Regions from separate parts of the Afipia sp. DC4300-2b1 genome, predicted to be linked through region 2. Evidence: predicted binding sites of a transcription regulator. Region 2 holds the regulator's gene; each other region holds the start of a gene.
The links. The regulator LexA, encoded in region 2, represses DNA repair genes until DNA is damaged. The targets are predictions, from matches to a motif close to TGTTCNNNNTGTGTTCNG.
Positions count from the first base shown of each region.

Region 1: a site for LexA is predicted at 2,697-2,714, ahead of recA (recombinase RecA). Genes of this name have one in related genera too.
Region 3: a site for LexA is predicted at 679-696, ahead of ACP7AL_RS23335 (ATP-dependent helicase). Genes of this name have one in related genera too.

Region 1 is NZ_JAFCSX010000002.1:514,936-519,251, forward strand. It holds gene ACP7AL_RS09155 (IS1595 family transposase) at 801-1,679, shown strand; gene ACP7AL_RS09160 (hypothetical protein) at 1,710-2,585, opposite strand; gene recA (recombinase RecA) at 2,826-3,914, shown strand; gene gcvP (aminomethyl-transferring glycine dehydrogenase) at 4,294-4,316, opposite strand, start outside.
Region 2 is NZ_JAFCSX010000005.1:82,291-86,606, reverse strand. It holds gene moaC (cyclic pyranopterin monophosphate synthase MoaC) at 1-101, shown strand, start outside; gene glp (gephyrin-like molybdotransferase Glp) at 112-1,320, shown strand; gene lexA (transcriptional repressor LexA) at 1,533-2,240, shown strand; gene ACP7AL_RS20000 (ComEC/Rec2 family competence protein) at 2,345-4,316, opposite strand, start outside.
Region 3 is NZ_JAFCSX010000006.1:185,909-190,224, reverse strand. It holds gene ACP7AL_RS23340 (ImmA/IrrE family metallo-endopeptidase) at 1-611, shown strand, start outside; gene ACP7AL_RS23335 (ATP-dependent helicase) at 722-2,818, shown strand; gene ACP7AL_RS23330 (hypothetical protein) at 2,888-3,133, opposite strand; gene ACP7AL_RS23325 (hypothetical protein) at 3,111-4,178, opposite strand; gene ACP7AL_RS23320 (hypothetical protein) at 4,263-4,316, opposite strand, start outside.

The DNA.
Region 1 (4,316 bases), on a different contig from region 2:
GACGCCGGCTCACGCGAGCCATCGTGAACCTCAGCGGCGCTCATACCGCTGGGGTGCCCTTGTCGGGCGTTCCTCCCAGACTTGGCCGCCGCTTCCTTGACGCGGGGCGGCGGCTTTTTGAACCAGCCAGGGGGCCTTACTTCTTGGGCTCGTGCAAAAGCCCTTTAATCAGCTTCTTCAACTGCGGCGATTTGATCGGGTCTGGCCGATCGCAGTGGATGCACTGGTAGGTGCGTGGGCCTTCGCGACCGGGCGGCAGCATCAACTTCAAAGGCTTCCCGCACTTGGGACAAATGTGCTCCTTCACGGGCATTGCGATCACCCTGCCAAGGGGAGATCCATCCTAGTTCCTGCGCTGGATGAGAATCGAGTCCAATCTTTGGATGAGGCTACGCCCAGAAACCCTCCGCGCCGGGAGGCTGGGGGAATTGTTGGATCGGCTCCTGCTCACCCGGTCGTCTGTATGCTTTTCAAAATCCGCGTAAGGCGACGAATAAAGCTGTCGATCCATGTGTCGGGCAAAGGTCGCGCCTTCGGCTTGCGATTAAATTGGTCCAGGCATGAGAGATGGATCGTAGTTTTTGTTGGGCCTGTCATTTGATATGGTCCTACCGGCAGCCTGAAGCCGGCTGTCATGGAACCAAGTTCGTATAGCGAACATCGTTCCATTAGAGGCCGCTTCCATAATTAAAACAGGCCACCTAGGGTTAAAACAGGCCAGTACCCGGTCCCGGATATATACCCTCTGGACATGTAGAACAAACCCGGTTAGAGTACCTATATTCTACGGGGAGGCTCACATGGCTCAGAAGTTGTCGAATATCCGGCAGTTCCAGAAGCGGTTCCCCGATGAGGACGCCTGCCTTAGTCACCTGATGCGGACACGGTTTGGCGAGCGGTTCACCTGTTTCAAGTGCCAGAAGCAGGCGACCTATTACCGGGTAAAGGCCCGCCGTTCGTTCGAGTGCGAGCATTGCGGCTATCAGGTTTACCCGACCGCTGGCACTCCGTTTGAGAAGACCCGCACCAGCCTGCGCGACTGGTTCTATGTGATGTTTCTGTTCTGCACGACACGCAACGGCGTGGCGGCAAAGGAAGTGCAGCGCCAGCTTGGCGTGACCTACAAGACGGCGTGGCGCATGTGCCGCCTGATCCGCCTCTATATGGGCTACGTGGACGGTGACTACCCTGTGGGTGGCCACGGCAAGACCGTGGAAGTGGACGAGACGTTTATCGGCGGTGTTGATAGCGGCAAGCCTGACGACAAGTCCGTCGTGTTCGGTATCCTAGAGCGTGGCGGTGACGTGGTGACACGTCATGTTATCGACCGCACCGCAAAGACGCTCGTTCCGCATGTCGTGAACTTCGTGAAGAAGGGATCGCGCGTCCACACGGACGAATTGTCCAGCTATCGCTCACTGACTGAGCGTCATGGCTACGATCACGAAACGGTCGATCACTCAGCCAAAGAATATGTTCGCGGCGACGTTCACACGAACGGAATTGAGTCGTTCTGGTCCAGCGTGAAGCGCGGGATCAACGGGACTTATGTTTGGGTTTCAAAGAAGCACTTGCAGACTTACCTGCGCGAGTTCGAGTATCGCCATAACTTGAGGAGTCAGCCTGCTTTGATGTTCGAGTTGCTTTTGCAGGCTTTTCCGAAGGTTCGGGTTGAGTAGCCATCATTTGCAAAAGCTTGTCGAAGCGCTTCATCTCAGGGCTTTCTGTGTTTCTTCGATTCTTAGTTTGCATCGGCCCGCCCAGTTTCGAAAATTATTGTCGCCGTTAAGAACCATATTGTCCCGCGCAAGGGTAACCAACTTCACCAAATTGTCCCGCTTGCTCGGATCATAAGGAAGAGATGTCTGTTGGTGAAAGACGCCCTGATAGTCCCTAAAGACCGTCAAGGCGTTGTGGTACTCGTTCAGAGCAATCTGCATTTTCTCAATACCCCAATCATTCGGCTGCAATAGGGCATTCAATTCGGAATTGTAGTTCGTGTTGTCGGGAATAAGTTTACCAAACAGCGCGGTATGAAGCTCTCCTATGGACGCCTGCATATCTCGTATGGTCGCGAGATATGGCGCGATGTCTTCGTTAGGCTTGTCCCAGCCTCCAGCAATCTGCGTCAAGCCAGCTTGAACCTTTGGCAATGCCCGATTGATCGCTACCGAAGCACTAAATAGCAGTTCGGATATTCGCTCCTTGTCGCCGCTTGAGTAGTACTTGGCTGGAATTAAAACCGAGCCTAGAGCGGGCTGTGTCGGTGCAGCCGGAACTGCTGATTGGGTTGGTTTAACTGGAGGAGCTTCCTCGACAGATTTAGGCGTTTGTATCTGCTGATACCCAAACGCGACAACTGCAACGAGCAAACCAAATGCAATGAAGTTCCTAGGTTCAAATATAGCCATCACTGTTTCGCGGTTAGAGGTCGTCCACCACGCAAGGCAAACTAGGGCAAAGGCCCCAGAGACCCAAAAAATTACGCCAGCCAACCATTTGTGCTCTGGCCACCTCATAGGGGCCACGCCTGCGGCGGTTTGTACCGCGAACAGGAAGAAAGTGAGAAAGAGCGGCGTATCCATTTAGGGCCCGTGCATCTGATTTCCCGCATACTACTGCGAGTAGAGGCGGGGCAGGCAATACCACAAAACATGTTACATGTCCTCAGGGTATATACTTGCCCGGTCCCTGAAAAGAACATATTGCGAACTTGGAACAAAAAGGGTACATTCTTTTCCATCGGATCACCACCGATTCCGGTCCGCCGACCCTGGGAAGCCGTTTGTCCGGCAGGCGAATCCCATACATAAGAGGAGCATCAGATGGCCCCCGCCGCCCTGCGTATCGTTGAAGGATCGTCCATGGACAAGACCAAGGCCCTGTCGGCCGCGCTCTCCCAGATCGAGCGCCAGTTCGGCAAGGGCTCCGTGATGAAGCTCGGCAAGAACGACCGCTCCATGGACATTGAGGTCATTCCGTCGGGCTCGCTTGGGCTGGATATCGCACTCGGCGTCGGCGGTCTGCCGAAGGGACGGGTGGTCGAGATCTACGGGCCGGAATCCTCCGGCAAGACCACGCTCGCGCTGCATACGGTGGCCGAAGCCCAGAAGAAGGGCGGCATCTGCGCCTTCATCGACGCCGAACACGCGCTCGATCCGGTCTATGCCCGCAAGCTCGGTGTCAATGTCGATGAACTTCTGATTTCGCAGCCGGACCACGGCGAGCAGGCGCTGGAAATCGCCGACACGCTGGTGCGCTCGGGTGCGGTCGATGTGCTGATCGTGGACTCGGTGGCGGCGCTGGTGCCGCGCGCCGAACTCGAGGGTGAGATGGGCGACGCGCTGCCTGGATTGCAGGCGCGACTGATGAGCCAGGCGCTGCGCAAGCTGACCGCCTCGATCAACAAGTCCCACACCATGGTGATCTTCATCAACCAGATCCGCATGAAGATCGGTGTGATGTACGGCTCGCCGGAAACCACCACCGGCGGCAATGCGCTGAAGTTCTACGCCTCGGTGCGCCTCGATATCCGCCGCATCGGCCAGATCAAGGAGCGCGACGAAGTCGTCGGCAACTCGACCCGGGTCAAGGTGGTGAAGAACAAGCTGGCGCCGCCGTTCAAGCAGGTCGAATTCGACATCATGTACGGCGAGGGCGTCTCGAAGATGGGCGAAATCCTCGACCTCGGCGTCAAGGCCGGCATCGTCGAGAAGTCCGGCGCCTGGTTCTCCTACGACAGCCAGCGCCTCGGGCAGGGCCGCGAGAATTCCAAGGCGTTCCTCAAGGCGAACCCCGAGATCACCGCCAAGATCGAGGCTTCGATCCGGCAGAACTCCGGCCTGATCGCTGAGCAGATTCTGGCCGGCTCGCCGGAACGCGATGCCGACGGCGAGGAGCCGCAGGACGAATAAAGCGTTTTCAGGCGAAGTGGGAACCGGTTCGCGTTAAGAAAACGCGACAACTAAAAAGAGTTCATTTTCGACCGGGCTTCACGGCCCGGCCGGTGCGATCCGAAAAGACGGGAATCCTTTTCGGGCATCCATCGCACCTTCGGAAGCAAACGGGCGTTGTGGATGTTGAGTTGCCGACATCCCCAGCGCCCGATTTGTTTTTGAGCTATGAGCGCGGCTGTTCTCTCTCGGCGTCGTCCCCGCGAAAGCGGGGACCCATACTCCCCGAGCTATCGATGCCGTGGGATGTGGGGCGGATGCGTCGTTCTCTTCAAATGAGAAAGAGGAAGGTGGATCCCCGCTTTCGCGGGGATGACCGGTTTAGAAATCGCGCGTGCGACTACTCCGCCGCCTGCGCGTAAT
Region 2 (4,316 bases):
ACGACATGGTGAAGGCCGTGGAGCGCGGAATCCAGATCGACGCCATCCGTCTGGTCGAGAAAAAGGGCGGCAAGTCCGGCCACTATCTGGCGGACTATTGAGGATCGCACCATGGCGCTGATGCCGGTCGCCGAGGCCTATGCCGCCGTTCTCAAGGACGCCACTGCGTTGCCCGAAGAGACGGTTGCGCTCCAAGATGCGTTTCATCGCACGCTCTCTCGCGATATCGCAGCACTGCGCACCCAGCCTCCCGTCGCGCTGTCGGCGATGGATGGATACGCGGTGCGCGCGACGGATGCCGTGCCGGGCGCGCGGCTGAAGGTGATCGGCGAAGTCGCTGCCGGTCGGCCGTTCAATCAAAGCATCGGCGCCGGACAGGCTGCGCGCATCTTTACCGGCGGCGTTGTTCCCGGCGGCGTGGACGCGGTGGTCATTCAGGAAGACGCCGCGCGTGACGGCGAGTTCGTCCTCGTCAACGAAGCTATTACCGCAGGAAAAAACATCCGCCCCGCCGGTATCGATTTCCGCGAGGGCGACGTGCTCCTGCCGCGCGGCTCTCTGCTCAACGACCGCGCCCTTGCGCTGGCTGCCGGCATGAACCACCCGCGGTTGCCGGTGCACCGCCGTCCCAAGGTGGCGATCCTCGCGACCGGCGACGAACTGGTGCCTCCGGGCACGACACCCGGCCCCGGTCAGATCGTCTACAGCAATGTCTTCGCGCTGGCTGCACTCGCGCGCAGCGAAGGCGCGGACGTGATCGAACTCGGCATCGCGCGCGACACACTCGAAGAAACCTCCGGCGGCATCCGGCGCGCGCGCGATCTTGGAGCAGACGTTCTTGTCACCACCGGCGGCGCATCGGTTGGCGATCACGATCTGGTTCAGGCCGCGCTGACAACCGAAGGCTTCGACATGGCCTTCTGGAAGATCGCGCTGCGGCCCGGCAAGCCGATGATGAACGGACGGCTCGGGGCGATGCGCGTGCTCGGCCTGCCCGGGAACCCCGTGTCGTCCTACGTCTGCGCTTTCCTGTTTCTGGTGCCGCTGATCCGTTCGCTCTCCGGGCGAACCACGATCGATCATCCACTCGAGCAAGCCAGGCTTGGGCGCGAGCTGCCCGCCAACGACAAGCGGCAGGACTACCTGCGGGCGCGCGTCACAGCCGGCAGCGACGGTGTACCCGTCGCCACGTCGGTGGGCGCGCAGGACAGTTCGCTGGTGGCAAAACTGGTCGAAGCGAATGCACTGATCGTCCGTCCGCCATTCGCGCCCGCGGCCCCCGCCGGCTCGCCCTGCACGATCCTGCGGCTGCCGGACTGACAATCCCGATCACACGGGCCCCGTCGTTGACGTGAAATTAAGGGGTTGCGGAACACATATGGAACAGATAGTGTTCGTTCATGATTTGTTTCGAGTGACTCGCTACTCCTGAGTGTCCCTTTCCATTTGTTCTCGGTGGGGATCCAGAGAGGCGCGGCTTCGGATCAGAACGCGGGAATTCTTGAGATCCTTGGGATCGGGGACCAATTCAGATGCTGACACGCAAACAATACGAGCTTCTGCGCTTCATCAACGAGCGGCTCAAGGAAGCTGGTGTTCCGCCCTCCTTCGACGAAATGAAGGACGCGCTGGACCTGCGGTCCAAGTCCGGCATCCACCGGCTCATTACCGCCCTTGAGGAGCGCGGCTTCATCCGCAGGCTCGCCAACCGGGCCCGCGCCATCGAGGTCATCAAGCTTCCCGAAACGAGTGCCAGCCCCGGCGGCGCCCGCCGCGGCTTCACGCCAAGCGTCATCGAGGGCAACCTCGGCAAGGTCCGGTCGGCTCCGTCCCTCGGTCCTGATGAGGATGCCAGCTTCCCGGTTGCCGTGCCGGTCATGGGCCGGATCGCAGCCGGTACGCCGATCGAGGCGTTGCAGACCCGCAGCCACACCATCAGCGTGCCGCCCGACATGCTCGGCTCCGGCGAACACTACGCTCTCGAAGTGCGCGGCGATTCCATGATGGAAGCCGGCATTCTCGACGGCGACACCGTGCTGATCCAGCGCAACGAGACCGCCGACACCGGCGACATCGTGGTGGCGCTGATCGACGAGGAAGAAGCCACCCTGAAGCGCTTCCGCCGCCGCGGCGCGTCCATCGCGCTGGAGCCGGCCAACGCAGCTTATGAAGTTCGCATCCTGCCGCCCAACCGCGTGCGGATTCAGGGCAAGCTGATCGGGCTTGTCCGCAAGTACTGAGACTTTCGGGTTCCTTCATTCCAGGGCGCGAGCTTTTGCGAGCGAACCCGGAATCCAGAAACTTGCCCGTTGAATTTGCTGGCCTGTCCGGAATGATGGCTGGATCAATCGTCCGGCTGGAGATCGCTCTCTGCCGGCGTCGCATCGACAGGCTGCGCGGGACGGCTTGACCGTACAGCGGGTGTTTCGATGTCATCATCGGCATTTGCCGGTGACCACGGACGGTCGACGCCGCGCGGCTTGTTGGCCGTGATCGCGTAGCCGTCTGCGGTTTTGCGCAGGGCGAGTGTGCCGCGCCTGCGCAGCATCTCCTTATCCAGCACCATGGCCGCACAATCGGCGGGCGACTGACGCAGTGTCACGATGACCGCTGCGCGTACGCAATCATCCGCGAACGCATCGGGTTTCAGCGTCAGCGCGACGGTCGAGCCGTCCGCCGCCTGCACCACGCATCCAGATGGGTCGCACGAAACGCCATCGGTCAGCGACGCGTCGGTTGCCTTGCGCATGTCGGCGTCGGCTGCGAGCCATTCGCGTGACAGGAAAGCATCCTTTCCGGTGCGCATCAGGCGCAGCCTGCCGTCCTTCCCGCGCACCGCGACCGAGGTGCCGTCTCCCGCAACAAGGATGTCCGGCTGCGGCGTGGTCAGCGCCCAGATTGTTGCCAGTGCGATGAGCCCTGCTCCCGTCCATCGCAATGGCGTCCGCAACAAACCGAGCGCAATAATGCCTGCGCTCATCAAGGCCAGCGCCCCGGCGCCGAATGACGCGATCTGGCCGATCGCGCCGGGAAGCGCCGCCACCCATTGCGACACCGCCACCATCCATCCGATGCCGACATCCATCAGCCGCCAGAACACGCCGTCGAAGCCGAACGGCATCGCAAGCAGCCCGAGCAGCCCTGCGGGCATCACCAGTATCGAGACCACCGGCATCGCCGCGAGATTGGCCAGCACGCCGTAAGGCGTCACGCGATGAAAATGAAACGCCGCGTAGGGCATGGTCGCGAACCCGGCCACCAGCGACGCGAGCGCCAGCATGGTGATTTCGCGTCCACCCCAGAGCGCCGCGCGCGCCACCTGCGAATTGTCGGGCGAGGCAAACAGGTTCGGCATGCCGATCTGGATCAGCGCCACGAGGCCAAGCGTCGCCGCGAACGACATCTGGAAACTTGGGTGTACCAGCGCCTCCGGCGCGATCGCGAGCACGATCATCGCCGCCACGGCGAGCGTGCGGAACGTGATCGCGCGCCGGTCGACCATCACCGCGATCAGCACCACCGCCGTCATGAAGAACGAACGCTGCGTGGCGACCTCAGCCCCCGACAGCAGCAGATAGAAAGCGGCGGCGATCAGCGCTGCGGCGGCGGACCATTTCTTGATCGGAAATGTCACGGTGAGCGCGGGAAACAGCGCGAGCAGCGCGCGCACGGCGAAGAACACCACGCCCGCCACCACCGCCATGTGATAGCCGGAAATCGACAGCACATGGCCCAGTCCTGAAATGAACATCGCGTCGTTGACCGGCGCGGAAATCGCATCGCGCCGGCCGGTGAGCAGCGCCGTGGCGATGGCGCGGTTATCGCCGGAGACGACACTGCGAATGCGCGCGTCGATGGCATCCCGCATCCCCTGCATCGTGGCGGCGTAGCGCAGATAGGCGCCGCCGCTGCGTGGAGCATCAACCGTCCTGATCGCGCCCATGACAAAGCCCGACGCGCCGATGCCCTGAAAGTACATGTCGCGGCCGAAGTCGTAACTCCCCGGACGCAGCGGCGAGAGCGGTGGGAGCAATCGCGCGTTCAGTTCGACAAAGCTGCCGACGGCGGGCGCTGTCCCCTTCTTCACCGACAGCCGCACGCGCTCCAGCTTCATAACACCGCGCGGCGACTCCATCTCTTCCACACGCAGCACGAAACGATCGGTGCGCTCGCGCTCGTCACGGGTTTCGACAAATCCCTTCACTGTCACCGAAAACATTGGTCGCGCCAGCACGCCATGGGCGACGCGCGCAGTCTTCAGCGTGGCTGTGGCGAACCCCGCCGCCAGTGCGGCCAGCATCACCGCGAAAGGAAAG
Region 3 (4,316 bases), on a different contig from region 2:
TGGAAATCCCGGCAGATCATGCCCAGCCGAGCTGGCGTTACACGCAACGACCGCAAGGCGAAATCTTTTGCGATACCTTCGCAGCCGAACTTCTGCTGCCGTACAAGCTCTTCAAACCGCGCGTGGATATGGCGGATATGGGTCTCGCGGCGGTCAACGCGCTGGCAGACGAGTTCGATGCCTCATTGATCTCGACAGGATCCCGCTTCGCCACGTTCTCCCGCGCACCTTGCGCCTTTGTGCTCGCTGAAGGCGGCAAAGTCCGCTACAGCGCCCGATCTGCCGCCCTTCGCGATGCGCGAGCCTGGATTAAATCAGGTTCGGCTTTACCAACGAGTTCCTACAGCGCCCGCGCGCGCGCAGGTGAAAAACCGACAGGCCCTGAAGAAGCAGCGCCGGAGGAATGGTTTGAGGATTGGGAGCGTGAGGGCGCGCTCTACGAAGACGTGCTTCATCTTGATCGATGGGATCAGACGCTGACATTGCTGTGGTTTGAAGAGGACGAAGTTCCCCCGCCACGGCCGGAGCGAAAGCAGTGGGAAGAGCGGTCCTACGGTCTGCGCGAACTCGACGGTACCCTGCCTTGGCCGAGCGGGAAGAAGCGTCGATAGCGCCAAAGAAGGCAGCAGCGACAATCGCAGCCAAGACAAGGCCGCGAATTCATTCGACTTAAAGCCTCGTTCATGGTTTGTACCATAGGCTCGGGATTCGGGGCGAGAGCATGCTGCAGCAGGTCAGAACGGCAAATGGACAGGGATTAGGCGCGGCCTATCTCGATGCGCTGAATGCTGAGCAGCGGCGGGCGGTCGAGCATGGTTGCGATGTCCTGGCTGAGGCCCCACCCCTTCTGATCATCGCCGGCGCCGGCTCGGGCAAGACCAACACGCTTGCGCACCGTGTCGCGCATCTCGTCGTTTCGGGCGCCGACCCGCGACGCATCATGCTGCTGACGTTTTCGCGTCGGGCGGCAGTCGAGATGCAACGCCGCGTGGAACGGATCATGAAAAAAGCGCTCGGCCCGAAGTCAGGCGTGATGGCAGACGCCCTCGCCTGGTCGGGGACGTTTCATGCGATGGGCGCGCGACTGCTGCGCGAGTATGCGACCGATATCGGACTGGACGCTGCCTTCACGATCCATGATCGGGAAGACTCCGCCGACCTCATCAATCTCGTGCGGCACGATCTTGGCTTCTCGAAGATGGAGAAGCGTTTTCCGATGAAGGACACATGCCTTGCGATCTACTCACGGGCGGTGAACGCGGAACTGCCGCTCGGCGAAGTTCTCGGCGCGACCTTTCCATGGTGCGCGGAATGGGAAGCCGAATTGCGGAAACTGTTCAGCGGCTATGTCGAGGCCAAGCAGAAGCAGAACGTGCTCGACTACGATGACCTGTTGCTTTGCTGGTCGCAAATGATGATGGCGCCCGCGCTTGCCGACGATCTGTCAGGCCGCTTCGATCATGTCCTCATCGACGAATATCAGGATACCAACCGCCTCCAGGCGTCGATCCTACTCAACTTCAAGCCGACCGGGCGCGGCCTGACCGTCGTCGGCGACGACGCGCAATCGATCTATTCGTTTCGTGCGGCCACAGTGCGCAACATCCTGGACTTTCCCGGACACTTCACGCCCAAAGCCGAGTTGATCACGCTGGAACAGAACTACCGCTCCACCCAGCCCATTCTTGCCGCGGCCAACGCCGTGATCGATCTCGCTGCCGAGCGCTTCACCAAGAACCTCTGGTCGAACCGGCCCTCCTCCGATCTGCCCGCGCTTGTGAACGTCGCCGATGACAATGCGCAAGCGGGATATATCGTCGAGACTATCCTCGCCAACCGCGAAGCCGGGACTCGCTTGAAGTCACAGGCTGTTCTGTTCCGGACGTCGAGCCACAGCGCAACGCTTGAACTCGAGCTGACCCGGCGCAACATCCCGTTCGTCAAATTCGGCGGCCTCAAATTCCTCGAAGCGGCTCACATCAAAGACGTGCTGGCGACCCTGCGCTGGGCGCACAATCTGCGCGACCGCGTGGCCGGATTCCGGGTTGCTCAGCTTCTGCCCGGCATCGGCCCCGGCACAGCGGCAAAGTTTCTCGATGGGATTGCCGCGGGCGGCAATGCGGCTGCGGGTCTGGATGGCTTCCGGCCACCCTCGGCCGCGGCGGAGCATTGGCAGAATTTCGTCGAGACCATGAGCACGCTACATCTCGGCGCCGCGGGTTGGCCGGCCGAACTCGACCTCGCCTGCCGCTGGTATCTGCCGTTCATGGCGCAGCGTTACGAGGACGCCGCTCACCGTGAGGCCGACCTCAGCCAGCTCGCGCAGATTGCCGCGACCTATCCGACGCGCGAGCGGTTCCTGACCGAACTGACCCTCGATCCACCTGATGCCACCAGTGACCAAGCCGGGCCGCCGCTGCTTGACGAAGATTATCTGATCCTCTCCACCATCCATTCCGCCAAGGGACAGGAATGGTCGTCGGTATTCGTCCTCAACGTCGTGGACGGCTGCATCCCTTCCGACCTCGGCGTCGGCTCGACGCCGGAGGTCGAGGAGGAGCGCCGCTTGCTGTACGTCGCCATGACCCGTGCCAAGGATCAGCTTCATCTGATGGTGCCGCAGCGTTTCTTCACCCACGGCCAGCGCAGTTTCGGGGATCGCCACGTCTATGCCCAGCGCACGCGTTTCATTCCGAATGCGATGACGAAGCATTTCCAGAGTTGCCATTGGCCCCGGCCAAAGGCCGGCAGCGCTCCGGCACGAGCGGCCCGCGCCCCCATCGACGTGAAGTCACGCATGCGCGGCATGTGGGGATGAGCCGTCTCTGCCAGCCTTCGCCTCACACGTCTTTGGCCGAGGTCATCCGAACATCGCCCACTCAGCACCTCATTCCGGCATGTGGGTGAATGGATTGCGCGGTGGACTCAAGACGGCTTGCGGCCGATGCGCTTTCAGAAAACGCTCCCAGAAGATAACCATCTCTTCGACGACAATAATTGCCTCGATCCAATGACCATCGACCTCAACTTCCAGGTATTGCTCTTGGTAGCCGGGCTCGACGTAGTCATTGTCGACATAGGTGCCGGTGGATTTGGTCCTACGTATTAGATTATTCGTAGGGTAATTCGCCAAACAAACCGATCATGAGGTCACCATCGAGTTGTGCGAATGGGATGTCCACATAGTGATCAGGATGCCGTGGCTTCGCTCTTCCGTCATTCGGACCGTTCCGGGTATGGCCTCGAACCTGCTCTCCGCTTTCCTTAATATAGGGCAAGATGACCAATCGACCGTGGTTGATCGAGCGGATGGTGCCTTCCTTCCATAAAGTGCTTCCCTCGGACTCTTTGGTGGAAGTGGTGTGCTTCACCTGCCAGCCGATGCCACCGTCCTCCTCGTACCAGAAGACGACACCGTTCGAGACCAGCACCCTTTGACCATTGGCTAACGCCTCGGCCAACATTCTTTGCACGCTCGCGAGCTGGAGCAACTGATTGGCCCGCGGCAACAAGATTTGGCGAATCTTGGCTTTGGTCTTCCCCCAATGGGCATCAGCGCTAAAGCCAAACCCATTGGCAATGCGTGCCCGCATTGCGATGGCCGCGGATCGTTCACCCGCCGCATAAGGCTTGGACCACATATTGTCGTGCGAGAGGTAGAGAATTGAACGATGCCAGCGGCGTGCCGGCTCGCCGACCAAGACGACCCTCAGATAAGGCATCTCCGAAAGTTGCTCGCTCAATTCCTGCCGGAACGGCTCCGACTCCGCCGGGAGAACGATTTCCGAGGACACCGGGCGCGGATCGTTCGCGTGCCGCCGACGAGCGTCTGCCAGCATGAGCCCCTCTTCGTCGTGAAGCCGCTGCTTGGATTGCAGGCTCTTCTCGACTTTGAGCTGCAGCGAATGCTTCTTTGCGGCTTCCATGTCCCGGGCCGCAAGTGCTTCACGGAAGGCTTGGTTGAGAGTAGCTGCCGCCGACGCGGCAGCCTCGCGATCCGGATAGAGGTCGCCACGCACGCGCCCGTCCTCGGTCGGCACCCTCCGGTCGCGCCAGATGGGAGCTTTGTCACCCTGCTCGACCAATTCCTGCATCAACCAGTTACCGAACCGCGGACGATAGTTCGGCCACACTGCTAGTGCGATTTCAGAGTCGCGGGTGCTATCTCCCCATTTCATCGCATGCCTCGTTATTGATCAGCAGTGGTTCATCCGGCAAGGGGCCCGCCTCTGCGTCAGAGATCCACCGTACTGGGAGACCGGTCACGCGTCCGCGGCCGCTGTCATATCGACGAAGACGTGCTTCAGCCGAATGGC